2 regions of the Solwaraspora sp. WMMA2056 genome follow, and region 1 is predicted to be linked to the other one. Evidence: riboswitches for the same ligand, from Rfam matches in the RefSeq annotation. Region 1 holds a riboswitch; the other holds the start of a gene.
The links. Region 1 has a riboswitch for cobalamin ahead of O7608_RS21785 (CbtB domain-containing protein). Riboswitches for the same ligand answer to the same signal wherever they lie in the genome.
Positions count from the first base shown of each region.

Region 2: it holds a riboswitch for cobalamin, as region 1 does, so the genes downstream of both, O7608_RS24510 (ribonucleoside-diphosphate reductase subunit alpha) here and O7608_RS21785 (CbtB domain-containing protein) in region 1, are expected to answer to the same signal.

Region 1 is NZ_CP128360.1:4,824,492-4,838,655, forward strand. It holds gene O7608_RS21725 (family 10 glycosylhydrolase) at 1-536, shown strand, start outside; gene O7608_RS21730 (tetratricopeptide repeat protein) at 560-1,792, shown strand; gene O7608_RS21735 (sugar nucleotide-binding protein) at 1,751-2,590, opposite strand; gene O7608_RS21740 (response regulator transcription factor) at 2,632-3,306, opposite strand; gene O7608_RS21745 (sensor histidine kinase) at 3,303-4,469, opposite strand; gene O7608_RS21750 (DUF2306 domain-containing protein) at 4,601-5,347, shown strand; gene O7608_RS21755 (SCO2207 family protein) at 5,313-5,945, opposite strand; gene O7608_RS21760 (DUF2277 domain-containing protein) at 6,089-6,307, opposite strand; gene O7608_RS21765 (TetR/AcrR family transcriptional regulator) at 6,424-6,984, shown strand; gene O7608_RS21770 (cobyrinic acid a,c-diamide synthase CobB) at 7,019-8,419, opposite strand; gene cobO (cob(I)yrinic acid a,c-diamide adenosyltransferase) at 8,413-9,015, opposite strand; gene O7608_RS21780 (VWA domain-containing protein) at 9,015-11,039, opposite strand; cobalamin riboswitch at 11,120-11,247, opposite strand; cobalamin riboswitch at 11,360-11,536, shown strand; gene O7608_RS21785 (CbtB domain-containing protein) at 11,569-11,769, shown strand; gene O7608_RS21790 (CbtA family protein) at 11,786-12,544, shown strand; gene O7608_RS21795 (hypothetical protein) at 12,643-12,933, shown strand; gene O7608_RS21800 (helix-turn-helix transcriptional regulator) at 13,233-14,164, shown strand, end outside.
Region 2 is NZ_CP128360.1:5,432,824-5,446,987, reverse strand. It holds gene O7608_RS24550 (acyl-CoA dehydrogenase family protein) at 1-1,001, shown strand, start outside; gene O7608_RS24545 (hypothetical protein) at 941-2,032, opposite strand; gene O7608_RS24540 (MFS transporter) at 2,029-3,237, opposite strand; gene O7608_RS24535 (copper resistance CopC family protein) at 3,434-3,991, shown strand; gene O7608_RS24530 (copper chaperone PCu(A)C) at 4,061-4,648, shown strand; gene O7608_RS24525 (Dyp-type peroxidase) at 4,655-5,902, shown strand; gene O7608_RS24520 (MFS transporter) at 6,010-7,278, shown strand; gene O7608_RS24515 (ribonucleotide-diphosphate reductase subunit beta) at 7,309-8,340, opposite strand; gene O7608_RS24510 (ribonucleoside-diphosphate reductase subunit alpha) at 8,355-10,811, opposite strand; cobalamin riboswitch at 10,896-11,111, opposite strand; gene O7608_RS24505 (PadR family transcriptional regulator) at 11,247-11,891, shown strand; gene O7608_RS24500 (YciI family protein) at 11,967-12,320, shown strand; gene O7608_RS24495 (RNA polymerase sigma factor) at 12,327-13,631, shown strand; gene O7608_RS24490 (aspartate/glutamate racemase family protein) at 13,753-14,164, shown strand, end outside.

The DNA of each region.
Region 1 (14,164 bases):
GCTCCTTCACCGACGTGACGGCGGCGCACGGTTCTGCGTACACGTATCTTGTCGCCGCCCTGGACCGCCAGCACCGGGAGAGCCCGACCGGGCCGGCGCGGGTGCTGGCCGCCGGCAGCGACGCGTTCAGCGTGATCGTCGACAACGGCACGCCGGGCGGATTCACCGCCAGCGCCGCCTGGGGCACGTCGAGCTGGTCGGCCGGACGCTACGGCGCCGACTACCGGTTCACCAGCCCGCAGCCGGTCAGCGACCCGGCCTGGTTCACCGTCACCGTGCCCGCGGCCGGCAGCTACCGCGTCGACGTGTGGCATCCGGCGGCGTCGGGCTACCACCCGGCCGCGCCGCATCTGGTGCAGACCACCACCGGGCTGGTCAGCCGGCCGGTGGATCAACGCACCGGCGGCGGCCGGTGGCGGGAGCTGGGTGTCTTCGCGCTGGCGGCGGGGCGGCGGCCGGTGGTCGGGGTGAGCCGGTGGGCACCGGCCGGCGGCCACATCGTCGCCGACGCGGTACGCCTGACCCGGGTCGGCTGACACGGGGTCCTACACTGCCCGCCGTGGCATGGCAGGCGTACGAACAGGGACTGATCTGCCTCGGGCGTCGCGACGTCACCGCTGCCCGGGCCCAGTTCGAATCGGCCGGGGCGGACCCGCGGGCGCTGCTGTTGTTGGGGCGGTTGGCCAACGCCGGTGACGGCGAGCCGGCCGATCCCTCGCGGGCGCGTCGGCTGTACGCGCGGGCCGCGGCACTCGGCAGCGCCGATGCCGCGTACCACCTGGCGGCACTGTACGCCACCGGGCGTGGTGGCGATCGCGACGACGCGGCCGCGCTGACCTGGTACCTGCGCTCGGCCGAGCTGGGCAGCGCCGACGCCCGCCGGATGGTCGGCGTCATGTACGCCCACGGTCAGGGTGTGCCGGCCGACGACGCCGAGGCCGAGCGGCACTGGCGGGCGGCGGCCGCCGGCGGCCAGGCACCGGCGATGCGTGATCTGGGTGCCCTGTACGCGCAGCGCCGGGACGATCCAGCCGAGGCGGCGTTCTGGTATCTGGAGGCCGCGAAGTCCGGCGACAGCACGGTCGGCGAGGAACTGGCACGGCTCGCGCCCCGGCTGCGCGAACGGACGGCGGCCGATCGGCGGGCGCAGACCCTGCTCGGGGTGATCCTGGCCTTCCACCTCGACGATCCGGCCGCCGCGGTGCCGCTGCTGACCGCCTCGGCGGGCCAGGGCGACCCGGTCGCGCAGCGGACCCTCGGCTTCCTGGTCGAACGCGGCATCGGCACCGACCGGGACGCGCACCGGGCCGCCGAGCTGTACCGGTCGGCGGCGGACGCGGGTGACGGCCCGGCCGCGTTCAACCTCGCGGTGCTGCACCCCGACTCCCCCGGGGCGGTGACGTGGCTGCGCCGCGCCGCGACGAACGGCGTCGTCGAGGCGTACCCACGGCTCGGTGACCGACTCAGCGAGCAGGACCTCGACGAGGAGGCCCTGCGCTGGTACGTCCGTGGTGCCGACGCTGGCGACAAGGGCAGCATGCTGGCGGCGGCCTGCTGGTACCGCGACGGCTTCGGCGGTCCGGTCGACCTGGTGCAGGCGCTGCGCTGGTGCCTGGCGATGCTCGACGTCGGCAGTGGTGACGGCATCCACGAGGCCCACGGTTTCGTGGCGCAGATGAGTGTGGACGACATCCACGAGGCCGGTCGGTTGTCCGGCCGGCTGACCGAGGCGGACCTGCTCGCGCAGCGGTCAGCTCCGCCCGGCGGCGAGGAACTCGTGGGCACCACGTAGCCGGGTGGTCAGCCGGTCACGGGTCCGGGCGCAGTCCAGCCGCAGCTCGGCCGGTCCGGGAACACCGCTGGCGGCACGTCGGCCGGTGGGCAACGCCGTGGGGTCGAGGCCGTCTCGGCGGGCGATGAGCACCCCCAGGCGGTGCCGGCTGATCGCGTCCGGACCGGCGACGTGGTGGATCCCGGAGTACGGCGACCCGGCGAGTTCGCGCAGTGCAGCGGCGAGGTCGGCGACGTGCACCGGGCACCGCACGTCGTCGGTGAACAGCACACCGGTGCCGACGCCGGCAGCCAGAGCATGTACGTGTCGCTCGTGGACGGACTCGCCGTACCCGATGATCAGTGACGTCCGGGCGATGACGGCGTCGGGTGTGATCGCCGCGACCGCCGTCTCGGCGGCGGCCTTGGCCGCACCGTACGGCGTCGTCGGGTCCGGTGGGCACGTCTCGTCGTAGGCGTCCGCCGCACCGGCGAAGACCGCGTCGCTGGAGACGTGGACGAGCCGGGCCGCCACCGCCACGGCGGCGTGGGCGACATGGGCACCGCCGTCGGCAGTGCTCGCCCAGTCGCTCTGGCGGTAGGTGGCGTTGACGATCACGTCGGGCCGGGCCATGGCGGCGACACGGGCGACATCGTCACGGATGCGGATGTCGAGCGCGTGCCAGTCGACTCCGGCGCCGAGATCAGCGCTGGGCGGACGGCGGTGGAAGGTCGCGGCCACCCGGTGCCCGGCGCGCCGAGTCTGACGAACGATCTCCCGGCCGAGAAACCCACTGCCACCCACCACGAGAAGCCTCACCCGACCACGGTAGGCCCGGCGGTCCGCCCGCGCGTCGCACGCTACGTCGGACGGTCGAGGCCGGCGCGGACCCGGCCGGTCTCGTACGCCCAGATCGCGACCTCGACCCGGTTGCGGACGCCGAGCTTGGTCATCAGGGCGGCCAGGTGGCTCTTGACCGTGCTGAGGCTGATGTACAGCTCGCCGGCGATCTCGGTGTTGGTGCGGCCCCGGGCGACGGCGACGAGCACCTGCTCCTCGCGGTCGGTCAACGGGTCGAACGGTTGGCGGGCCGGTGCCACCGGACCGGCGGCGGCGAAGGCGCTGAGCAGCCGGGTGGTGACGGCCGGCGCGATGAGCGCGTCACCGGCGGCGGCGGCCCGGACGGCCTGGGTGAGCAGTGCCGTGCCGGCGTCCTTGAGCAGAAACCCCCGGGCGCCCGCGCGCAGCGCCGCGTAGACGTACTCGTCGAGGTCGAAGGTGGTGATGACGACCACGGCGAGCGGGTCGACGACGCCGGGGCCGGCGAGACGACGGGTGGCCTCGATGCCGTCCACATCGGGCATCCGGATGTCGAACAGGCACACGTCCGGACGCAACCGGTGGGCGAGGTCGACCGCCCGGCGGCCGTCGGCCGCCTCGCCGACGACCTCGATGCCCGGCTGGGCGTCGAGAATCATCGTCAGCCCGGTCCGCACGATCTCCTGATCGTCGGCGACGACCACCCGGATGGTCACGTCCCGGCCCGACCGGCCGGGGCCTGGCGGGGCAGGGCCACAGCGACGGTCCAGCCCCGGTCACGGTCCGGGCCGGCGTCGCAGGTGCCGCCGAGCAGGGCCGCCCGCTCGGTCATGCCGACGATGCCGAAGCCGCCGGTGGCGGCGGGCCGCGCCGTGCCGGTGTCGCCGTCGTCGCTGACCCGCAGCCGTACCGCGTCGGCGTCGACGTCGACGCGGACCTCGATCCGGGTGGCGTGCCGGGCATGCCGGCGGGCGTTGGTCACCGACTCCTGGGCCAGCCGGTAGACCGCGGTGGCGACGGTCGACGGAATGTCGTCGACGTCGCCGTGCAGGGTGACGTCGACGACCGGCCCGGGCTGCGCCCGGCTGGCGAGTCGGGCGACGTCGCCGATTCCGGGGTTCGGGGTGAGGTCCGCCGGGCCCAGCTGCCCGGCTGGTTCGCCGTGGCGCAGGCCGCGCACCATCAGCCGCATCTCGGCCAGGGCGCGGGTCGCCTCGGCCTCGATCACAGCCAGCGCGTCGAGCGCCGCCGCCGGGCGGGTCGGCGCCACCGCGATGCCCGCCTGGGCGCGGATCGCCATCGCCGACACGTGGTGGGCCACCGTGTCGTGCAGGTCGCGGGCGAGGCGTTCCCGTTCGGCCAGCTTGGCCTGGTCGAGTTCGCGGGCCCACAGCGTCGCCCGGTACCGCAGGGCGGTGGCCACGGCCATCGCGGCGGAGACCACCACCGTCCCGCCGACCAGGTCGGCGAGGTCGAGGTGGCCCACCGCCGCCGACAGGCCCATCTTGGCCAGGATGATCGCCGTACCGGCCACGATCTGCCGGCCGGAACCCCAGCGGTACAGCGCGTACGGCAGGATCAGCAGGTAGACACCGGTGACCAGCTCCGGTTCGTGGCCGGCCAGCAGCGCGGTGACGGCGGTGACCGGGAAGGCGACGGCGACCATCAGCAGCGGCCTGGTCCGGCGCCAGCACAGCGTCGGCGCCAGCACCAGGGCGACGATCGTCGAGTACGCGGGCGACATCAGGTCGGTGCGCAGCAGCCCTTCGAGGGTCGCCGCGACCCAGACCGCGCCGAGCAGCACCCAGTCCCGCCAGACCCGCGTCGGCGGGTCGGCGACGCGGGGCTCGGCCCACAGCGACCGCAGCAGCGCACGCACACCGCGATCGTACGCAGCGGGCCGCGACGGCGTACCGGCCACAAGTACGACGAGCGGCCCCGTCCAACGGCGGGGACGACGCCGGCCCGCGCGGCGATGACCGCTCGCCGCCCCGCCGCGACGATCGAGGCATGTCCACACCCGTACCGCACCCACGGTCGATGCCCCGGTCCACCGCCCACACCGTCGCGGGCCGATCCTCCCCCGCCAACTGGCTGATCCCCACCGGGTTGGTGCTGCTCAGCCTGGTGCCGGTGGTCGCCGGCAGCCTGCGACTGGTCGAGCTGGTCGGCGGGCCGCCCATCGTGCCCGACGGCGACCGGGTCACCGCTGCCCCGGTGGCGCTGGTGACGCACATCGTCAGTGTCACCGTTTTCAGCCTCGTCGGCGCGTTCCAGTTCGCGCCGGACCTGCGGCGACGCCGCCGGGCCTGGCATCGGGCCGCCGGGCGGGTCCTGGTGGTCTGTGGGTTGCTCACCGCCGGTACCGGCCTGTGGCTGACCCTGTTCCTGCCGCCGGCGGCGGTCGACAGCGAGCTGCTGGTCGTCATCCGGGTGGTGGTGAGTGTGGCGATGGCGGTGTGTGTCGGGGTCGGTTTCCTCGCGGTCCGGCGCCGCGACTTCGCCGCGCACCGGGCCTGGATGATCCGGGGTTACGCGATCGGGATGGGTGCGGGCACCCAGTTCTTCACCCAGCTGGCCTGGCTGGCCGTGGTCGGCCCGGTGACGGCGTCGGGCCGGACCGGCACCATGGCTGCCGGTTGGCTGATCAACGTGGTGGTGGCGGAGTGGGTCGTCCGGCGTCGCGCCGCCGGCTCTCGCCGGCGACGCGACCCGGTACGGGTCAGCGGATCCGCTCGACCACGACCCGCCGGATGACGAACTTGCCCGGTTCCCGGACCTGTTCGAAGGCGGCGTCGTTGAGCAGCACACAGCTGGCCGACGGGCTGGTCACCGTGACGGTGATGCTCCGGTCGTTGTCGAGGTTGGTCACCTTGAGGACGGTGCCGATCGGGAAGGTGCCGCTGGAGGCGGCCGGGGCGGCGTCCTCGTTGAACAGAGTCACCGTCGAGCCGGCGCAGACGACCTCACCGGGCGCCCCGGTGTCCGGCGGCGCGGCACCGGTGTCCGTACCGCCGGGTGGCGCCGGCTGCGGCGCCGCCGGGGTGGCCGGGGCCGCGACCGGGGCGTCGGCCTGTACGTCGGCCGTGCAGCCAGCAGCGGCCCGCCGCTGCTGGATCAGGTCGACGACGGCCTGCCGGTTGGCGATCCGGTCGGCGGACAGAGCATCCGGGTTGGCCCGCTGGTCGGCGATGAAACTGAGATTGTTGCGCAGCGCGGTGTCCAGACCGTCGCAGTTCTCCCCCGCGTTGCCCAGCCCGGTGCCGACCGCCAGTCCGCCGCCGAGCAGGGCGGCTGCCGCGACCCCGATGAACACCTTGCGCGCCCGTCCGCTTCTGACGTCCCACCCGTACATGCACCCGCTCCTCTCGTCGCACGGCTGCGCGAGGCGCAGCCCACCGACCGGTACGGGTGGCGACACTGGGTGGATCTACCGCAGGACTGAAGTTTTGCTTAAGAATCCTCACAGAGGCGGCGGTGCCCCGGCAGACGGCGGGCCTATCGGCCGGCCGGGGCCCGCACCACCAGGCGTTCCAGCAGGTCACGGCTGGCGGCGGCGACGGCGGCCACGGCCGCGTCGAACGCTTCGGCGTTGTGAGCGGCCGGCTGGCGGAAGCCGGAGATCTTCCGTACGTACTGCAGGGCGGCGGCCTCGATGTCGGCGTCGGTCACGTCCGGGGTGTACGGCTCACGCAGGGTCTTGATGCTTCGGCACATGCGCTCCATCGTGCCTGACCCGGCGGCGTCGCGGGACCCCGCGTTGACACCGACGGCTAACGCAATTAGCTTTACAGCTATGGCTGGTAGTTCGACACCTCGTCCCGGCGGCCGGCGTGCCTAGGGTCGGCCTCACCCCGGACGCTCTGGTGGACGCCGCGATCGCTCTCATCGACGAACACGGCGTCGACGCGCTGACGCTCAGCGCGCTCGCCGGCCGGGTCGGTGTCGCCGCCCCGTCGCTCTACAAGCACGTCGGCGGCGGGCTCACCGAACTGCGCGCCCTCGTCGCCGTACGGGTGCTCGACGAGGTCGCCGACGAACTCACCCGGCACACCCTCGGGCTGAGTCGCGACGCCGCCGTCGCCGCACTGATGCGCGCCAGCCGCGGCTACGTCCGCCGGCACCCGGCCCGCTGGGCGGCGATGCCGGCCGACCCGCTGAGCCAGCCGGCCACGGCCGCCGCCGGCACCCGGCTGCTGGAAGTGTTCCTCGCCGTACTGCGCGGCTACGGGCTGGACCCTGCCACGACGGTCCACGCCACCCGCTGCCTGCGGGCGACCGTGCACGGCTTCGTCGCGCTGGAGGTCGCCGGCGGCTTCGGCCTGCCGGAGGACCTGGAGCAGACCTACGACCGGCTCGTCGCCATGGTCGTCGCCAGCCTGCCGCGCGACTGACCGGCGAGCGGACGGGCACGGCGCGGAGCAGCGGTCACCGCCGGCGCGCGGCGGCGACCAGCCGGGCCGCGATCTGCGGCCGCGCGGCCCAGTGCAGATGCAGGTACGACGCGTGCACCCCGGCGGTGACGAAACCCTCCGGCGCGCCACCACGCCACCCCCACGCCGCCGCCACGCCAGCGCGCGGCGACACCTCGGTACGGTGGAACTCATGCCCGGTCAGCCGGCTGCCGACCGGCACCGCCACGCTGTCGGTCAACGCCACCGCGTCGCGGTAGCCGAGGGTCAACCGGGGCGTCATCCGGGCGTCCGCCGGCAGCACCCCGCACATCGGAGCACCGTCGAGGGTGCGGCACAGCCACAGCAGGCCGGCACATTCGGCGACGACCGGCGCTCCGGTGGCGGCGACCGCCGCCACCTGCGAGCGCAACCCGGCGTTGGCGGTCAGCTCACCGGCGTACACCTCGGGGAAGCCGCCGCCGACGACCAGCGCCGCCGTGCCGGCGGGCAGTCGCTCGTCGCGGACCGGATCGACGGTACGCACCTCGGCGCCGGCCGCCGTCAACAGCTCCACGGTCTCCGGGTAGCCGAAACTGAACGCCGGGCCGGCGGCGACCGCCACGACCGGTCGGCGGTCGGTCGGCGCGCACCGCCCGGCAGCCACCGATCCGGCGTCGGCGTCGAGACCGGGGGCGACGGCGCGGACCGCCGCCGCCGGCGACCAGGCGTCGGCCGCCAGCGCGGGTGCGCGGCGCGCCACCGCCGCCACGGCGTCCAGGTCCACCGACGCGGCGACCAGCGTCGCCAACGCGTCGACCGAGGCGCGCGCCTCGACGGTGCGTTCGACCGCCGGCACCAGACCCAGGTGCCGCGACGGGGTGTCGACCGACGGCTGCCGGCGCAGCACGCCGAGCACCGGGGTACCGACCTCCTCACAGGCATCCCGCAGGACCTGCTCGTGCCGGTCGGAACCGACCCGGTTGAGGAGCACCCCGGCGATGTGGACCTGGCCGAACGACCGGAAGCCGTGCACCAGGGCGGCCACCGAACGGCTCTGCCCGGCCGCGTCGACGACCAGCAGTACGGGCGCGGCCAGCAGCGCCGCGACGTGCGCCGTGGAGCCGAGGTCGCCGGCGCCCACCCGGCCGTCGTAGAGACCCATCACACCCTCGACCACGGCCAGGTCGACGCCGGTGGCGCCGTGGGCGAACAGCGGCGCGACGAGGTCCTCGCCGACCAGGACCGGGTCCAGGTTGCGGCCCGGCCGACCGGAGGCGAGCGCGTGGTAGCCGGGATCGATGTAGTCCGGGCCGACCTTGAACCCGGCTACCCGGAGGCCGCGGGCGGCGAAGGCGGCGAGCAGGCCGGTGGCCACCGTGGTCTTGCCGTGGCCGGAACCGGGGGCGGCGATCACCAGCCGGGGTACGGCTACCACTCGATGCCCTGCTGGCCCTTGCGCCCGGCGTCCATCGGATGTTTGACCTTGGTCATCTCGGTGACCAGGTCGGCGAGGTCGATCAGCTCCGGCGCGGCGTTACGGCCGGTGATCACCACATGCTGGCTGCCCGGCCGCTGCCGCAGCACGGACACCACCTCGGCGACGTCGATCCACCCCCAGGTGATCGGATAGGTGAACTCGTCCAGCACGTAGAACCGGTACGCCTCGGCGGCCAGATCCCGCCGGATCTGCGCCCAGCCTTCGGCGGCCTCGGCGGCGTGGTCGCGTTCGGTGCCGGGGCGCTGGATCCAGGACCAGCCCTCCCCCATCTTGTGCCAGGTCACCGGCGCTCCCTGGCCCGAGGCACCGAGGGTACGCAGGGCCGCCTCCTCGCCTACCTTCCACTTCGGAGACTTGACGAACTGGTAGACCACCACCGGCCAGCCGGCCGACCAGGCCCGCAACGCCATGCCGAACGCCGCCGTCGACTTGCCCTTACCCGGCCCGGTGTGCACGGCGAGCACCGGCTGGCGACGCCGGGCCCGGGTGGTCAGCCCGTCGTCGGGGACATGTTCCGGTTTACCCTGTGGCATCAGGCAGCCCTCCGCCGGTCGTGGACCTGTGAACCCGCCGCCGACAGCGCGGCCAGCGGCAGCCACTGCGCGGTGAAGCCGGCAGCGAGCCGGCGGGCCAGACCGAGCCGCACCGGGCCGGCCTCGCAGTCGAGCACCACCATCGGGGTGCCGGCGAGCAACGGCACCAGCGTCGTCGGATCCGGGCCGGCAGTCGCCCGCCCGTCGGTGACCAGCAGAACCAGCGGCCGGCGACGCGGATCCCGACGGCGCTCGGCGGCGACGGTGGTCGCGGCGGCGCGCAACCCGGCGGCAATGGGGGTACGCCCCCCGGTGCGCAGCTGCGCCAACCGGGTGACAGCGACCTCGTGGCTGCTGGTCGGCGGCAGCACCAGGTCGGCACCCGTACCCCGAAAGGTGATCATCCCGACCCGGTCACGCCGGTGGTACGCGTCGCGCAGCAGCGACAGCACGGCGGTCTTGACCACGCTCATCCGGTGCCGGGCCGCCATCGATCCCGAGGCGTCGACCACGAACAGGATCAGATTCGCCTCCGTGCCGACGAAGCGGGCCTGACGCAGATCGGCGGGGACGATCCGCCGGCCACCACGCGACGCGGTGGCCCGCACCGTGGCCGGCAGATGCAGGGCCGGCGCCCGTCCGGTCGGGGCCGTGTCGCCGACCAGCCGGCCCCGGTCCGCGTGGGCGACCGACCGCCGGCCGGGTGTGCCGCCGTCGCCGAGTCCGGGCAGCCTCAGCGTCCGGGGCCGGTACGCCGGGCCGGCCGCCGCCGGGGCGGTCGCCGATCCGGCTGTGCTGTCGTCGTCGCGGTCGGCACCCTCCCGGCCGGCACGGCTCTGACCTTCACGGCCGTCGCGGCGGGCACCCTCCTGGCCGTCGTGGCCTTCACCGTCACGGCCGTCGCCGCCGCCGTCGGCCGCCTGCGGTGGGGGTCCGTCCGCGCGGGTCGGCGGCGTACCGTCCGGCGGTGCGGGACGTCCCGGGGGCGGAGGTGCGGGGTCCGGATCGTCGTCGGGACACTCGTCACGCAACACCTCGTCGAGACGCTGCGCGTCGGCACCGGGCGGATCCAGCGGATCCCGTCGCCGCCGGTGTGGCAGGGCCAGCCGTGCGGCGTCGGCGACCTCGGCGGCGCTGACCGCCGGCAGGTCACGCCAGGCGGCCAGGGCCACGGCGGCACGGGCCATCACGATGTCCGCCCGCAGCCCGTCCACCTGGTACGCCAGACAGATCCGGGCGATCCGGTCGATCTCCGCGTCCGGCAGGGTCACCGCCGGCAGGGCGGACCGCGCCACGCGTACCCGCTGTGCGAGGTCGTCGTCGGCGGACCGCCAGCGGGCCGCGAAGGCCGCCGGGTCGGCCTCGTACGCCAGCCGCCGACGCACCACCTCGGCCCGGTCGGCCACCTGCGTCGGCGCGGTCACCGAGACGACCAACCCGAAGCGGTCCAACAGCTGCGGGCGCGGCTCCCCCTCCTCCGGGTTCATCGTGCCGACCAGCAGGAACCGGGCGGCGTGGCTGACCGACACCCCGTCGCGTTCGACGTGCGCGCGACCCATGGCCGCCGCGTCCAGCAGCAAATCGACCAGGTGGTCCGGCAGCAGGTTGACCTCGTCGACGTAGAGCAGGCCCCGGTGCGCGGCGGCGAGCAGCCCCGGCTCGTACGCCTTCACCCCGGCGCTGAGTACCCGCTGAATGTCCAACGTCCCGACCACCCGGTCCTCGGTGGCACCGACCGGCAACTCGACCAGCGCCGCCGGCCCGCGTCGGGCGGTGATCGGCCCAGTGTGCGGACCATCGGGGCAGGCCGGGTCGGTGGCCGCCGGGTCGCAGCCGAACCGGCAGCCGGCGACCCGATCGACCGGCGGCAGCAGGCTGGCCAGGGCCCGGACCATCGTCGACTTCGCGGTGCCCTTCTCGCCACGGATCAGCACCCCGCCGATGCCGGGGTGCACCGCCGCGAGCAGCAGGGCCTGCCGCAGCTCGGGCAGGCCGACGATGGCGGTGAACGGGTACGGCGTCATGCCGGGCACCGACTGGTGCGCATGGTGAATCCCTTCCGCGGGTGTCCACGCCCGCGTGCCGGTGGACCAGGGAGCGGCCGGAGTCTCCTGGCTGCCGGATCGACATCACGTCCCGAGCCTTCCCGCCGTCGTGGCAGTGGCTGTCTCATGGGGACGTGACTCCCCGGTCACAGTGGCGGGACCGCCCCGGATTCGCACCGGGTTCCTCCGCGTACCGCTCGTGCCGGCCATGCTCCCCCACCACTCGGGTCACCGTCAATGTGGCCCCGGTCCCTGCGCTGGTCGTGGCGGTGGGCATTGTCCGGCCGGGCGGACCGGCGGTACGCTGCGCGGGCCACGGTGTTCGGGAAGCCGGTGTGATTCCGGCGTGGTCCTCGCCACTGTGACCGGGGAGTGTCCGTTCCACCACGCCACTGGGCCGACGAAGACGGCTTGGGAAGGCGGGACGGCCGCGACGATCCGGGAGCCAGGAGACCGGCCGTGGCACGCACCGCATCGCCACGAGGCATGGACGAGAGGATTCCCTGGCATGACTGCACCTTCTGTCGGCGGCGAGGTCACCACCCCCGCCATCCGCGTACCGCTGGCCGGCTGGCTGCTGGCCGCCGTCGCGGCGGTCGTCATCTACCTGGTCGCGCAGGACAACGGGCTGGTGCTGGCCGGCGCCGCCGAGTTCGTGCACGAGTTCACCCACGACGGCCGGCACGCCCTCGGCGTCCCGTGCCACTGAGCGGGGGTCGGCTCACATGAGCGGTCACCCGTTCGGCACCGTACTGCGTCGTGGTCTGCTCGCCGGGCTCGCCGCCGGGGTGGCCGGCGCGGCGGCGGCCCTGCTGATCGTCGAACCCCGGATCGAATCGGCGCTGGTCGTCGAGGAGGGCCGGGCCGCGCCGGGCGGCGGCGGGCACGGCCACGAGGAGGAACTGGTCAGCCGGGGCGTGCAGGTCCTCGGTGGACTCGTCGCGACCGTCGCGGTCGAGGTCTGCCTGGCGGTGATCGTCGCCGTGGTCTTCGGCGCGACCCGGCACCTGCTGCCCGGCCGCGACGACTTCCGCCGGGTCGGGCTGCTGGCCGGGCTCGGCTTCGTCGTGGTGGCGTTGCTGCCGGCCATCCGTTTCCCGGCGAACCCGCCCGGCGTCGGTGACCCCGACACCGTCAACCAACGCACCGGCCAGTACCTGTCGTTCATCGTCGCGGCGGCGGCGGTCACCTGGCTGGCTCTGCTGGTGCACCGGCGGCTGGCCGCCTGGTCGCGGCCCGCGCCGTACCGGGCCGTGGTCGCGACGGTCGTCGCCGTCGTCGGCTACACGCTGCTGCTGACGCTCTGGCCGGCAACCGGCGTCGAGGTGCCGGGCGACATCCCGGCGGCGCTGCTGTGGGAGTTCCGCCTGGCGTCACTGGCACAGCTCGCCACGATGTGGACGGTCCTCGGGGTGGTGTTCGGGCTGCTGCTCACCCCCGCCCGCGCCGGCCACCGGCGGCCGGTCACCGCCGACGTCGCGTGACGGAGGGTGCCGACGCCGCACGTACACCACTGGGGCAGTCGGCCCGGGTGACGGTCTGCCGGGGATGCTGTTGCGGTACCCGCCGCAAGCACCCCGACGTGGACCATGACCGCCAGCTCGACGTTCTGCGCACGGCCGGAGCGGTGCAGGTGTCAGAGTGCCTGAATGCCTGCGACCGGTCCAACGTGGTCGTGGTCCAGCCGGCACCACTGGCGCGTCTGCTGGGGGCCCGGCCGGTCTGGCTGGGCGGGGTGCTCGACGACGCGGCGGTGTCCGCCGTCGCGCGGTGGGTCACCGCCGGCGGACCGGGGCTGGCCGCGCCTCCCGACCAACTCACCGGGCTGCGGTTCGCCGCCCCCCGGTGGGGCAGGTCGACCCCGGAGTCCTGACGACGTCGCGCCGTCGCCGGCCGCCGTTGCCTGCCAGCCGCGCCGCCGTTGCTTGCCAGCCGAGTGGTCGCGGCTGGCAAGCAACGCCCCCGAACGTTCACCTGCCTGCACGACGGTCGTCCGTCCCGGGCGGTTGCGGCAAGTTCCGTCCCGAACTGGTTGCATGATTGTGCAACCGCCCCGAGCCGTGGGCTTCTCCACGACCGCATGGCTGTGTTGAGCTGATGTCTGTGACACGGGGAACGCGGACCATCACGACACACGACGCGACGGCGGTTCCACAGCTGACCAGGTGGGGCGTGTCGCCCGACGCCGACCTCGTCTTCCGGGCGCTGACCATGTTCGGCGCACGCGACGACGAGGAACTCGCTCACGAGCTGGGATTGGCACGCAAACGGGTCAAGGTCGCACTCGACGAGCTGACCAGCTGGTCGGCGGCGGGGGTGGCGGCTGGCGGCCGGTGGCGAGCGGCACCGGCCGGCACGGTCCTCGCCCGGCTACGCCAGCCCACCCGACCGGTACGGCGGCGCGACATCTGGCGCCAGCACTTCCGTGCGATGCACGGCATCGACCTGCCCGGCCCGGACGACCCGACGGTACGCCGCCTGGTCAGCCGGGCCGCCGCCCGGGACCGGGTGCAGCGGCTGGTCGCCGCCGAACGGCACGAACATCTGACCATCAACACCGAGGTGATCAGCGCGGCGGCCTCGGCGGCCGCGCTTCCGCTGGACCGTCGGCAGGTGGAACGCGGCGTCCGGGTCCGGGTGCTGCAGCGACCACCCACTGTCGACGACCACAGTCTCCATCATCTGGCCCAGCTCGACACCGCCGACCCCGAACGGGTCCGGGAGCTGCCCGATCCACCGATCAAACTGCTGGTGTACGACCGCCGGATCGCCCTGTTCCCCGTTGATCCGCTCAATTTCGAAGCGGGGTACGTGGAGACCGCGGACGCGGTCGCCGTCGACCAGTTGTGCGCGTTGTTCGACCGTTTGTGGGCGCAGGCACGCCGGTCCGGTCCAGGAGGGAGACCTGCGATCACACTCACCCCGCGAGAGCAGGCGCTGGTCGCGCTCCTCGCTTCCGGACACACCGACGCCTCCGCCGCCGAGGAGCTGCGGCTGAGTCTACGGACCGTGGCGTACACGATGCGCAACCTGATGGACCGCCTCGGTGTCGAGAACCGCTTCCAACTGGCGATCCTGCTCGGTGCCTCGGGTACCGCACCGCT
Region 2 (14,164 bases), 610 kb from region 1:
GCCTCGCCGAGGTCGAGGCGTACAGCGACTTCGGGCCGACCGTGCTCGGTTCGGACCTGCTGCTCGACGCCACGATGCTGGACACGCACGCGACGCCGACCGCGCGTGAGCGCTATCTCCGGCCGATGGTCGAGGGCCGCTGCCCGCCCAGTTTCGCGATGACCGAACCCGGGGTGCCCGGCACCGACCCGATGTCGCTGGCCACCCGCGCGGAGCGCGACGGCGGCAGCTGGGTGATCACCGGTCGCAAGTGGTTCACCAGCCGGGCGGCCGACGCCGGTTTCACCACCGTGGTCTGCCGGACCGCACCGGAGCTGGCCGCCGCAGGCGGCAGCGGCCAGGCCGGATTCAGCCTGCTGCTGGTGCCGACCACCGCGCCCGGCTACCGGATCGTGCGGCAGTTGCCGGTGCTCGGCGTGGGCGGGCAGTACGAGATCGACCTGGACGGCGTCCGGGTCCCCGCCGATCATCTGATCGGCGACGCCGGAGCCGGCCTGCGGATCGTCGCCGGCCGGCTGCACCTGGGCCGTACCCTGCGCTGCCTGCGCTGGCTCGGCCAGTCCGCCCGCGCGTTCGACCTGATGCGCGACCGGCTGGTGCGTCGCCGGGTCGGGCCGCACCCGCTGGCCGACAAGCAGCTGCTGCACGGTCACGTCTTCGACAGCCACGCCGAACTGGCCGCCGCCCGGGCCCTCACCCACGCGGCGGTCGCGTCGGTGGCGGCCGGGGGCGACGCCCGGATCCCGACCGGCACCGCCAAGGTCGTCACCGCCCGGGCGTTCCACGCCGTCGTGGACCGGGCCATCCAGGTGTACGGGGCCGAAGGGTTGACCGACGACACGCCACTGGCGATGCTGCTGCGTGCCGCGCGGGCGGCCCGGATCCTCGACGGCCCGGACGAGTGGCACGTCACCACCGTCGCCACCCGACTGCTCGCCGACTACCAGGCGGCCACCGGCACCGCGCCGCAGCGCAGCGCCAGCACGGCGGCCAGGAAGTAGTCACCCCAGATCAGCTCGTGCCGGCAGGCGATGTCGCGGTCGGGGTCGTAGCAGCCGTCCCGCAGCGCCCCGTTGTCGGCCAGGTGGCCGACGACGAGGGCGTCGACGGTGGCGGTGGCGGCCTGCCGGTACCGCTGCGCCCACCGCGCCGGCTGACCGCCGAGCGTCCACATCGCCGCGGCTGCGATCGCCGCCGCCGAGCTGTCCAGCGGGGCACCGGCCCGGCCGAACACCGCCAGCGGCGCCCCCGGCGGACCCACGGTCGCCAGCCACCAGTCGGTGACCCGCCGCGCCACCGACGTGAACTCGCCGCCGAGCCGGTCGGCGGCGACGGCGAAACCGAGCATGCCCCACGCCTGCCCGCGTGCCCACACCTGCTCGCGGGCCGGCGGCGGCCGGTCGGCGGGCAGGGTGCGCTCGGCCAGCACCTGGCCCTCGTCGGTGACCAGCAGTCGGGCGCAGGCCCGGGCGTGCCGGCGGGCGAGCCGCCGGTACCCGGGCGGTTCGTCGGCCCAGCTCATCAGCGCCACCACGGCGGCGAGCGCATCGATGCCGATCCGGGGCTGCGGCGGCCCGCCGAACGCCGTCCCGACCGGGAACACGCCGTACCCGGGTTCGAACGACGCGGCCAGCGCCCGCGCGCCGACCGCCGCCACCTGGTCGGCCGCCGGGTCCCGGCAGAGCCGTCCGCCGGTCGCGGCGGCGCCGTACCAGAACGTCATCGCCCGGGTCACCGTGTCGTCGCCGGCCCGCGCCGACAACCGGCCGGTCACCGTCGACGCCTGCTCCCGCGCGAGCGTGTCCGGGTGCACGGCCAGGCTGAGCCAGTGCAGCCCGGCCCAGAAGCCCCCGGTCCACGACCCGCGCCGGGTGCTGGTCCACTCCCCGGTGGCCGGGTCGGCGTAGAGCGGGAAGCGGTCGCCGACGGCGGCGTGGATCCGGGGGAGCCGGCCCAGCATCGCGTCCAGCGCGGCCCGGTGCGCGGGCGCGGCGGCCGTCCCGGTCGGCGACGGCGTACGCGGTCGGGTCACGACGGTGCCGTCCTGTCGGCCGGTGCGACGGGCCGGGTGAGCGGCCCGCCGCCGGTCGTGTCGGACCGGGCTGCCGCCCGGGTGACGGCCAGCCGCCACCCGGCCACGCCAGCGGCGGCGAACACGACGGCGACCGTCGACCAGGCGACCCCGTACCCGCCGAGATCGGCGACGACCCCGAAACCGACCGGCCCGACGACGAACCCGCCGAAGAACCCGGTCGACACCAGCGCCGAGGCGTGCCCGGGTGTGGTCGTGGCGCGGACCACGGCGAGCATCGACACCGCGTTCGCCCCGGTCGCCGAGATCCCGACGCCGATCGCGCCGCACCACACCAGCGGCGGGAAGAGCCCGGCCGCCAGCACCAGCACCGCCGACGCGGTGGCCACCAGCGACAGTGCGGCGAGCACCGAGGTCACCTCCGCGCGCCGGTCCGCCGACCGGGTCCACCACAGCCGGCCGACGACACCGGCGGCACCGAACACCGCCAGCAGCGTCCCGGCCGACCATCCGGTCAATCTCAGCTGCTGTACGCCGTACAGCGGCAGGTAGGTGTTGACCGCGGACAGGCCGGTACCCAGCAGCAGCGAGTAGCCCATCAGCCCGACCACCCAGCCCGGTGGCCGCGACCACCGCCACCACGGTCCGCCTGCGGCGTCACGTGGCGCCGGGCGTGGCACCTGCCACCACGTCGCGGCGAGCAGCCCCAGGGCCAACAGCCCGGCCAGACCCAGGCCGGCCGGCCACCCCCGGACCGCCGCGACCACCGGCAGCCCGAGCCCGCACAGTGCTGCGGCGAGCTGCACCCCGGACTGCTTCACCCCGATCGCGTCGCCCCGTCGGTGCGCCGGCACCATCGTCGCCACCAGCACGTTCGTCGCCGGATTCGCCAACGCCATGCCCAGGCCGGTCACCGCCACCGCGACGACCAGTACCGGGTAACTGCCGGCGGTGGCACCGGTCAGCAGCGCCGCCGCGACGATCGCGGCCAACCACAGCAACCCCCGGCGGGCGCCGACCGTGTCGACCAGCCGACCGGCGACCAGCGACACCGTCGCGGCCACCGCGAACGCGACCGTCACCGGCACCCCGACCGCCGCCCGGGACACGCCCAGGTCCTCGGCCAGGTATGGACCGAGCGCGCTGACCGCGTACAGCGGCAGCATCGACACCGCCATCGCCGCGGTCGCCACCGTCGTCGGCACCCACCATCGTGTCCGTGACCGCACCCGATGCCCTCCCCTCGTCGACGCAACATCAGTCGGCCCGTCGTAGGGTCGGGTTCCCGCGACCGCGACCGGCCGTGGAATCGCACCGGCCGGGCCTCGCCCGGTGCCGCCGTCGGATGATCGAATGGCGATCCGGCCGCCGCTGGTGCCGTTGTGACAGGAGGTCCCGTCCGTGCCCAGATCAGCCCTACCCGTCCGGGTCGCCCGAGGGGCCATGGCGGCGCTGTTCGCCGCCGTGGTGGTCGTCGGTCCGGCCTCCCCGGCTGCGGCGCACGCCGCACTGTCGGCTAGTCAACCAGGCCAGAACACCCGGGTGGCGCAGTCGCCCGAGGAGATCGTGCTGACCTTCACCGAACCGCTCAACGGCGACTACACCACGATCGTGGTCAGCGACGCCGCCGGCGCTCAGATGCCGGTCGACGGGCCGACCGTCGACCAGCAACGGGGCATCGTGCGCCCGGTGCAGCCGTTGCCCGACGGCGTCTACACGGTCGCGTACCGGGTGGTCTCGGTGGACGGACATCCGGTGCAGGGTGCGTTCCGGTTCGCGGTGAACGTCCCGCTCACCGGTGCGTCGGCGGATTCGGCCCAGGACGGTGCGGCGGCCGGTTCGGACGAGGCCGGGGACGGGAGCCGCCGAGGGTGGCTGCTCGCCTTCGCCGGTGCCGTGGTGCTGCTGATCGGCGGGGCCGCCGTCGTCGTCCTGCGCGGCCGCCGGCGTGTGAGCTAGTTCACTGCGGGAACCGACCGGGCCGGTGCGGCGACTACTTCCGTCGTACGACTCGTGAGGAGAACCCGCATGTCATCAGCGCTCCAGCCGGCCCCGGTCCGGCGCACCGCCACGCTCCGTGCGGTGCTGTCCGGCGTCGCCGGCCTCGCCCTCGCCGTCACCCTTGCCGGCTGCGGCGACGGCGACGCTTCCAGCCAGGCGCAGCCCAGCCCGGACGCGTCGGCCGGTGCGACGGCGTCGGCCGAGGCCACGGCCGGCCTCGTGGTGCGCGACCCGTGGGTGAAGGCCGCCGACGACGGCATGACCGCCGCGTTCGGGGTGCTGGTCAACGACACCGACGCCGACATCACCATCACCGGCGTCAGCACTGACATCTCGCCGATCGAGCTGCACGAGATGGCGATGGCCGACGGCGCGATGGTGATGCGGGAGAAGCCGGGCGGGATCGTCGTTCCCGCCGGCGGCAGCCACACCCTCGAACCCGGCGGCGACCACATCATGCTGATGGACATCGCGCAACCGGTGCAGCCCGGCGACGAGGTCACCTTCACGGTGACCTTCGCCGACGGCGCGACGTCGCAGTTCACCGCCGTCGCCAAGCCGTTCGCCGGTGCCGAGGAGAGCTACGACCCGGGCACGGGCATGGACCACGGCTGAACCGGCATGACCGATCAACCCGTACCACCGCAGGTGGACCGCCGGCTGCTGCTCACCGGCGGGGCCGCCGCGCTCGGCGGTGCCCTCGCAGGCGGGGCGGCGGTCTCGGCGGCGGCCTCGCGCGAGGAGTCTCCGGCGGCCGCCCCGACCGGGGCGGCCACGTTGGCGCCGGTCGACTTCGGCACCGAGACGGTGCCGTTCCACGGACCCCGCCAGGCCGGGGTGGACACCCCGCCGCAGGCGTACGCCGCGTTCGTCGCCTTCACCCTGGGCCCGGCGACCGACCGGGCCGCGCTGGTCCGGCTGCTGCGGCTGCTCAGCGACGACGCCGCCCGGCTCACCCAGGGCGTGCCACCGCTGGCCGACACCGAACCCGAGCTCGCCGTGCTGCCGGCCCGGCTCACCGTCACCTTCGGGTTCGGACCACAGCTGTACGCCGCCGCCGGGATCGCCGAGCGCCGCCCGTCGTCGGTCACCGATCTGCCGCCGTTCGCCATCGACCGGCTGGAGCCGGGCTGGTCCGGCGGTGATCTGCTGCTGCAGATCTGCGCCGACGACCCGATCACGGTCGCGCACGCCCAGCGGATGCTGATCAAGGACACCCGGCCGTTCGCCTCGGTCCGCTGGGTGCAGCAGGGCTTCCGCCGTGGCCGGGGCGTGGAGCACGAGGCGCACACCCAGCGCAACATCATGGGGCAGATCGACGGCACCGGGAACCCGACGCCCGGCACCGCCGACTTCGACACCGCCGTCTGGGTCGACGACGGTCCGGCCTGGCACCGTGACGGCAGCACCCTGGTGGTCCGCCGGATCCGGACCGAGATGGAGACCTGGGACAAGCTCGGCCGGGTGGACAAGGAACTGGTGATCGGCCGCCGGCTCGACACCGGCGCGCCGCTGACAGGGGAGAAGGAGACCGACGTCCCCGACTTCGCGGCGGTCAACGAGGTCGGGCTGCCGATCATGCCGGACTTCGCACATGTCACCCGGGCGCACGTCTCCGACGACCGCTACAAGATCCTGCGTCGGCCGTACAACTACGACGGTGTCCCCGGTGCCGACGGCACCCCCGACAGCGGGCTCATCTTCGCCGCCTACCAGGCGGACATCGACGCGCAGTTCCTGCCGATCCAACGCCGGCTGGCCGAACACGACCTGCTCAACGAGTGGGTCACCCCGATCGGGTCGGCGGTCTTCGCGATCCCGCCCGGGTGCGCGCCCGACGGCTGGATCGGCGACAGTCTGCTCAGCTGACGCGGGCGCCGTCGCAGCTCAGCCCCGGGTCGTCGTAGCTCACGCCCGGGTCGACGGATGTGACCGGCGTCCTTGGGCAGCTGATCACCGGTGGCTAGCGTGGCCGCATGATCCCCCGTGGCGCCACCGTCGTGCCCGAGTCGGGCACCGCGCCACGGCCGCAGATCCCGCTGCTGCTCGGCGCGGTGTTCCTGGTCTTCCTCGGCCAGATGTCACTGAACCCGATCATCGCCCCGCTGTCGCGTCAGATCGGCCTCGCCGAATGGCAGGTCGGTGTCATGATCAGTGTCTCCGCCCTGATGATGGTGGTGACCAGTCAGATGTGGGGCCGGCGCAGCCAATCGTGGGGCCGCAAACCGGTGCTGGTCGCGGCGCTCGCCCTGGCCACCACGACGACGGCACTGTTCGCGCTGCTCGCCGACCTCGGCATGCGCGGCATCGTCACCGGCACCGCGCTGTTCCTGCTCTTCGTGGTGTTCCGGGGCGTCGGCTTCGGCACCGCCATCGCGGCGGTGGCGCCCACCGCCCAGGCGTACATCGCCGACGTCACCCCCGACCCGGCGGCCCGGGTGCGCGGCATGGCCGGGATCGGCGCGGTGCAGGGCGTCGCGATGGTCGCCGGTGCCCTCGTCGGCGGCCTGCTGGCCGGGTTCGGCCTGATGGCGCCGTTGCTGGCGGTCCCGGCGCTGCTCGCCGTCGGGCTCACCGCCGTCGCGGTACGGCTGCGCCGGCAGACCCGTACCGACCTGATCGCCGACCCGGTCCGGGTCAGCCCGTGGGACGCCCGGGTGTGGCCGTACCTGCTGACCGGGCTCGGCATGTTCACCGCGCTCGGGTTCGTCCAGGTGGTCAGCGGCTTCCTCGTCCAGGACCGGTTCGGCCTCGACGCCGAGGCCACCGGCCTGCTCACCGGCGGCGCGCTGCTGGCCGCCGGGGCCGGGATGGTGCTCGCCCAGACGGTGGTGGTGCCCCGCAGCGGCTGGCGGCCGGCGCTGCTGCTACGGGTCGGTTGTCTGGTGGCGCTGATCGGCTTCGTGCTGCTCGTCCCGGACACCCACCGGGCCGTGCTGATCGTCGCGATGGCGCTGATCGGTCTCGGCCTCGGCGTCGCCATGCCCGGCTACGTCGCCGGACCGACGCTCGCCGTCGACCGGGAAGAACAGGGCGGCCTCGCCGGGCTGATCGGCGTCACCAACGGGCTGACCTTCGTCCTGGCACCGACCGCCAGCACCGCCCTGTACGCGGTCTGGGCGCCGCTGCCGGTGCTGGTCGGCGCGGTGCTGATGGCCGCGGTGAGCACCTTCGTGCTGACGTACCCGGGATTCCGGCGCGGGCGGGTCGGCGAAGCGCAGCCGGTGGGCCAGCCGGTCGGATGACCGGCCGACCCCACCTCGGCGGCGGGCCGCTCAGAACTCCTCGTCGAAGCTCACCGCCCCGCTCACCCCCACCTGGTACGCGGAGACCCGGCGCTCGAAGAAGTTCGACAGCTCCTGTACGTCCTGCAGCTCCATGAAGGCGAACGGGTTGGTCGCGCCGTACAGCGGGGCGATGCCCAGCTGGGCGAGCCGGCGGTCGGCGACGTGCTGCAGGTACAGGCGCATGTCGGCCAGCGACAACCCGGGCACGCCCCGGCCGAGCAGGTCCTCGGCGAACTGTGCCTCGGCCTCGACCGCCTCGGCGAGCATCTGGCGGACCTGCTCGGCCATCTCGTCGTCGAACAGGTCCGGCTCCTCCCCGCGGACCGTGTCGACGACGTCAAAGGCGAACGCCATGTGCATCGACTCGTCGCGGAACACCCAGTTGGTGCCGGAGGCGAGGCCGTGCAGCAGCCCCCGGGACCGCAGGAAGTACACGTAGGCGAAGGCCCCGTAGAAGAACAGCCCTTCGATGCAGGCGGCGAAGCAGATCAGGTTGAGCAGGAAGGCCCGCCGGTCGTCGCGGGTCCGCAGCTCCCGCACCCCGAAGAGGGAGTCGATCCAGCGGAAGCAGAAGTCGGCCTTGCGCTTGATCGACGGAATGTTGTCGATCGCGGCGAACGCGGCGGTCCGCTCCTGCTCGTCGGGGACGTAGGTGTCCAGCAGGTTCAGGTAGAACTGGACGTGTACCGCCTCCTCGAACAGCTGCCGGGACAGGTAGAGCCGCCCCTCCGGGCTGTTGACGTGCTGGTAGAGGTTGAGTACCAGGTTGTTGGCGACGATCGTGTCCCCGGTGGCGAAGAAGGCGACCAGCCGGCTGACCAGGTGCCGTTCGGCCGGGCTGAGCCGGTCCAGGTCGGCCAGGTCGGAGTGCAGGTCCACCTCCTCCACCGTCCAGGTGTTCTTGATCGCGTCGCGGTAGCGGTCGAAGAAGTGCGGGTAGCGCATCGGCCGCAGGGTCAGGTCCATCCCCGGGTCGAGCAGCATCGGGCGCGGTGTCATCGTGGTGGTCTCTCCCGGCATCTCGGTGGGGGGCGTCACTGGCAGGCGTCGCAGGACTCGGCGTTCTCCAGGGAGCAGGCCACCGCCCCGGTGTCGACCGGTGCGGTCGGCGTGACGGAGACCGTGGCCTGCTGGATCCGGGTCGCCGGACGCGACCGCAGGTAGTAGGTGGTCTTCAGACCTGACTGCCAGGCGTAGCGGTACATCGACGACAGTTTGCCGATCGTCGGTGCGGCCATGAACAAGTTCAACGACTGACTCTGGTCGATGTACGGTGCTCGGGCGGCGGCCAGGTCGATCAGCGCCCGCTGCGGCAGCTCCCAGGCGGTACGGAACAGCTGCCGTACCTCGGCCGGGATGGCGGTGATCTGCTGGATCGACCCCTCGGCCCGGGTGATCTGCTCGCGGACCGCCGCCGTCCACAGCCCGGCTGCCTTCAGCCGTCCCACCAGGGCAGTGTTGACCTGCAGAAACTCCCCGGACAAGGTTTCGCGTTTGAACAGGTTGGACACCTGTGGCTCGATGCACTCGTAGCAGCCGGCGATCGAGGCGATGGTCGCCGTCGGGGCGATCGCCACCAGCAGCGAGTTGCGCAGTCCGTGCTCGGCGACCCGCACCCGCAGCGCCGCCCAGCGCTCGGTCTGGGTCGGCTCGGCGCCCCACAGGTCGGGGTGCAGTTGCCCGCGCGCCACCCGGGTCTGCGGGTACGCCGGGTGCGGCCCGTACTGTTGCGCCAACCCGGCGGAGGTCTCCAGTGCGGTCAGGTAGATCTCCTCGGCGATCCGGGTGGACAGCTCCCGGGCGGGCGCTGAGTCGAACGGCAGACCGAGGGCGAAGAACACGTCCTGCAGCCCCATCATGCCCAGCCCGATCGGGCGCCAGCGCGGGTTGGACGCCGCGGCCTGCGTACTCGGGTAGTAGTTGATGTCGATGACCCGGTCGAGGAAGACCACGGCGGTGCGGACCGTGTCGCGCAGCCGTGCCCAGTCCACGTCGGCGGCCGTGGCCCCGGCCGCAGTCGAGGTCGCAGCTGCGGTCAGGTGGGCACCGAGGTTGATCGAGCCCAGGTTGCACACGGCGGTCTCGGTGTCCGAGGAGACCTCGACGATCTCGGTGCACAGGTTGGACAGGTGCACCACGTTGCCCGGTTCCCCGGTCTGGTTGCACAGCAGGTTGGACCGGTCCTTGAAGGTCATCCAGCCGTTGCCGGTCTGTGCCAGGGTGCGCATCATCCGTCCGTACAGGTCGCGGGCGGGAACCTGGCGCACGGCGAGCCCGGCGGCCTCGGCGGCCCGGTACGCGGTGTCGAACTCGGCGCCGTACAGGTCGGGCAACTGCGGTACGTCGGCCGGGTTGAACAGCGACCACGTCGCGTCGGCGTCGACCCGGCGCATGAACTCGTCGCAGATCCAGTTGGCCAGGTTGAGGTTGTGGGTGCGCCGGGCGTCCTCGCCGGTGTTGTCCCGCAGCTCCAGGAACTCCTCGATGTCGGCGTGCCACGGCTCCAGGTAGACGCAGGCCGCGCCCTTGCGTCGGCCGCCCTGGTTGACGGCGGCCACCGAGGCGTCCAGGGTGCGCAGCCACGGCACGATCCCGTTGGACAGTCCGTTGGTGCCCCGGATCAGCGCACCCCGCGAGCGGATCCGGGACCAGGAGATGCCGATCCCACCGGCGTACTTGGACAGCTTCGCCACCTGGGCGTACCGGTCGTAGATCGAGTCGAGCTCGTCGCGGGGGGAGTCGACCAGGAAGCACGACGACATCTGGGTGTGCCGGGTGCCGGAGTTGAACAGCGTCGGCGAGCTGGGCAGGTACGCCAGCGACGACATCAGCCGGTAGAAGTCGACCGCTTCGGTCGGGGTGTCGGACAGTCCGCAGGCCACCCGCAGCAGCCAGTACTGCGGTGTCTCGACCACCTGTCGGTTGGTGGGGTGGCGCAGCAGGTAGCGGTCGTAGACGGTCCGCAGCCCGAAGTACTCGAACCGGCGGTCGGCGGCCGGGTCGGTGGCGGCGTCGAGGTCGGCGGCGTGCTCGGCGACGAACCGGGCCGTCTCGTCACCGACGAGTCCGTGGGTGTGCCCGAGTCGGATCGCCTGGCTGAACGAGCCGATGCCCTGCCGGCGGACCTCGGTGCCGATCTGGTCGGCGAGCAGCCGGGCGGCCAGGCGGGAGTACTGCGGGTCCTCGCCGATCAGGTCGGCTGCGGTCTGGATCAGCAGCCGGGTCAACTCGGCGGTGGTGATGCCGTCGTAGAGACCGCTGAGCGTCCTGGCCGCGACCCGCCCCGGGTCGACGTCGGCGAGGCCGTCGGCGTGGCGCCGTACCGCGTCGCGGAGTCGGTCGGGGTCGACCGGCGTGGCGGTCCCCGCTCGGTCGCGGATTCGGGTCGGCTGCTGACCGGGCGTGGCCGCCGGTGCGGTAGCGGCGGGATGTGTGACGACGGTCACCTGTGGTGCCTCCTGGCATCGCCTCGTGGGAGGCCGGGCGGGCAGGCAGACGGGCGCGAACGCGCGATGGCCAACGCGTCGCAGCCGTCGGCCGTCCCGCGCGGCGATCGGACCACCGGGTACGCGTTCGGCGTATCCGGCACAACGGCAGGTCTTCGGACTTGTGGGCCGGACCGGACATGCCGGTCACCTACTGGCCGTCACTTCCCAGGCCGGGGTGGCCCAGTGTGCTCGACGGCGGTCGTTCCCACTCACCGCTGCGGGGCAGTCCCGGATTCGCGCCGGGTTCCCTGTTGCCTCGGCCGGGCTGGCTGCCCGGCCGAACCAGTTGCGTCCGGGACTATATCTGGTGGGTGGCTTCGCGGTAGGCACCTACATGTCGTGTCGGGGTGTCGCGTATTTCACTTGGCACTCCGGGTTGTCGCCGACAGCTTCCCGATATATCGTGAACGTATCAACGATCCTTCAGTGGAGGTTTACATGAGACGCGACAGATCACGGGGTGGCCCAGGGGCCTTCCTGCGCGGCGCCGGGTTCCCACCCTTCGGGCCCGGCTTCGGTGGACCCGGCGGACCGGGCGGGCCATTCGGGCCCGGCGGCCCGTTCGGTGGCCGGGGCATGGGCGGCGGTGGCCGAGGTGGCGGTCGGCGGCGGCGACCCAACGTGCGGGCCGCGGTGCTGGCCCTGCTCGTCGACGGGCCGATGCACGGCTACGAGATGATCCAGGAACTGGACTCCCGCACCGGGGGCGCCTGGCGCCCCAGCCCCGGCTCCATCTATCCCACCCTGCAACTACTCGAGGACGAGGGCCTGATCGTCGGCACTGCCGAAGGCGCCGGCGGCGGACGCAAGCGCTACGCGCTCACCGACGCCGGTCGGCCCGAGGCCGAGCAGGCGGCGCAGGCCGCCCCGTGGACCGAGCTCGCCCCGGAGACCGTCGACAGCTGGCACGATGTGCGCGAGTCCGGGATGCAGACGATGCAGGTGCTGCGGCACGTGCTGATGAACGGCAACGCGGAGCAGCGCGAGCGGGCGGTCCGGGTGCTCGACGAGACCCGCCGCAAGCTCTACGGCATCCTCGCCGAAACCGACGACGCCGGCCCGGGTCGGTCTCAAGACGGTTGAGGTGGTGGTGTCGATCCGGCCGGTCGCCGATCGTCGTTACCGCAGATGGCGACGTACGCCTCAGCGAGGAGAACCATGAAGTACATGCTGCTGTTCGTCAGCGCGCCCACCGACGCCCCCGAGCCGACCGTGCCGCAGTGCACGGTCGAGGACTGGATGGCGTACGACAAGGAGATGAAGGACGCCGGGATCTGGGTCAGCGGCAACGCCCTGGCCGACCTGACCACCTGCACGTCGGTGAAGGTCGACCCCGACGGGCAACGGGTCGTCACCGACGGGCCGTTCGCCGAAGCCCGCGAGGTGCTCGGCGGGTACGACATCATCGACGTGCCGGACCTCGACGTCGCCCTGGACTGGGCGGCCCGCTCGCCCGGTGCCCGCGACGGCGGGTCCGTGCAGGTGCGGCCGGTCGCCGACTTCGGGATGTGAGCGCGGATGGTCACCGACGGGCGGCGGGAGCACCATGGCGACGAGGAAGCCGTCGCCGCGGTGCGGACCTCGGTGGAGGCCGTGTTCCGGGAGGAGCACGGCCGGCTGCTCGCCACCCTGGTACGCCGCTTCGGTGACCTGCACCTGGCCGAGGAGGTCGCCGCCGAGGCAGTCGAGGCGGCCCTGCGGCACTGGCCGGTCTCCGGCGTACCGACCCGACCCGGCGCCTGGCTGCTGACCACCGCCCGGCGCCGGGCGGTCGACCGGATCCGGCGCGACCGCAACCTGGCACTACGGCTGGCCGTCCTGCAGGCCGAGGCGGACCGGGCCGATCCGGCGCCGGCGGCCGACGGCGACCAGGAGTTGCCAGACGACCGCCTGGCGCTCTTCTTCACCTGCGCCCACCCGGCGCTGACCGCGCAGGACCGGGTGGCGCTGACCCTCCGCTGCCTGGCCGGGCTGACCACCGCCGAGGTGGCCCGGGCCTTCCTGGTGCCGGAGGCGACCATGGCCCAGCGGATCGTCCGGACGAAACGGAAGATCCGCGACGCCCGTATCCCGTTCCGGGTTCCCGGCGTCGACGAGCTGCCGCAGCGCCTTCCCGGCGTCCTGCAGGCGGTGTACTCGATCTTCACCGAGGGGTACGCGGCCAGTTCCGGCCCGGACCTGCAACGACTGGACCTGGCCGAGGAGGCCATCCGGCTGGCCCGCATCCTGCGGCGGCTGCTGCCCGCGCAACGGGAGGTGGCCGGACTGCTGGCGTTGCTGCTGCTGGTGCACGCCCGCCGGCACGCCCGGACCGGCCCGGACGGGGCCGTCGTCCTGCTCGACGAGCAGGACCGCGACCGGTGGGACCGACCGATGATCGACGAAGGGTGTGCCCTGGCCCGGGTGGCGTTGACCGGCGGCCCACCCGGTCCGTACGGGTTGCAGGCCGCGATCGCCGCCCTGCACGACGAGGCACCCGACCTCGCCGGCACCGACTGGCCGCAGATCGTCGCCCTCTACGACGTACTGATGCGGGTCGCGCCCTCGCCGGTGGTGGCGTTGAACCGGGCGGTGGCGGTCGCCATGCGCGACGGCCCGGCCGCCGGCCTGGTGCTGCTCGACGAGCTCGTCGGGGATCCGAGGCTGCGCACCTACCACCTCTATCCGGCGTCGCGGGCCGACCTGCTGCACCGGCTCGGCCGGCACGCCGACGCGGCGGGCGCCTACCGGCAGGCGTTGCAGCTGGCCGGCAGCGAACCGGACCGCGACCATCTGCGCCGCCGGCTCGCCGCCGTCGAGGCCATGGCCGCCGAGACCGGCTGATCTCCCGTTCGTTAGAGATCCGACTTTTTGCTCCCAAGCATAAATCCAGCTAGAAGTCGAGGTAGACGCAGTCGTTGACACTGCCGACCTTGATAAGTCAGACTTTTGGCGGGAGGTCGACATGAGTGAGCTGCGACGGCTGGCGGTCATCAACTCCGACGCGAAGCGGGCCCCGGTGCTGCCCGATCCACCCGGCCTCGTCACCGAACTCGTCGATCCACGGCTGCGCCGGTTCGCCCGTACCCCGTACGAGCACCTGCTCACCGAGGTCGGCACGGTCGACGTCGCCGAGGCTGCGATCGCCGCCGGCTGCGACGCCGTCTACATCGACACGTTCGGCGACTACGGCGTGGACCGGCTGCGCGCCGCCACTTCGGTGCCGATCGTCGGTGCCGGCGAGGCGTCCCTGGCCTGGGCGGCCCGGCTCGGTCGGCGGTTCAGCATCGTCACCGTCTGGCCCGCCTCGATGGACTACCTCTACGCCGAGCGGCTGAGCAGGTGCGCCGGTGGTGCCCTCGCCGCCGGGGTGCACT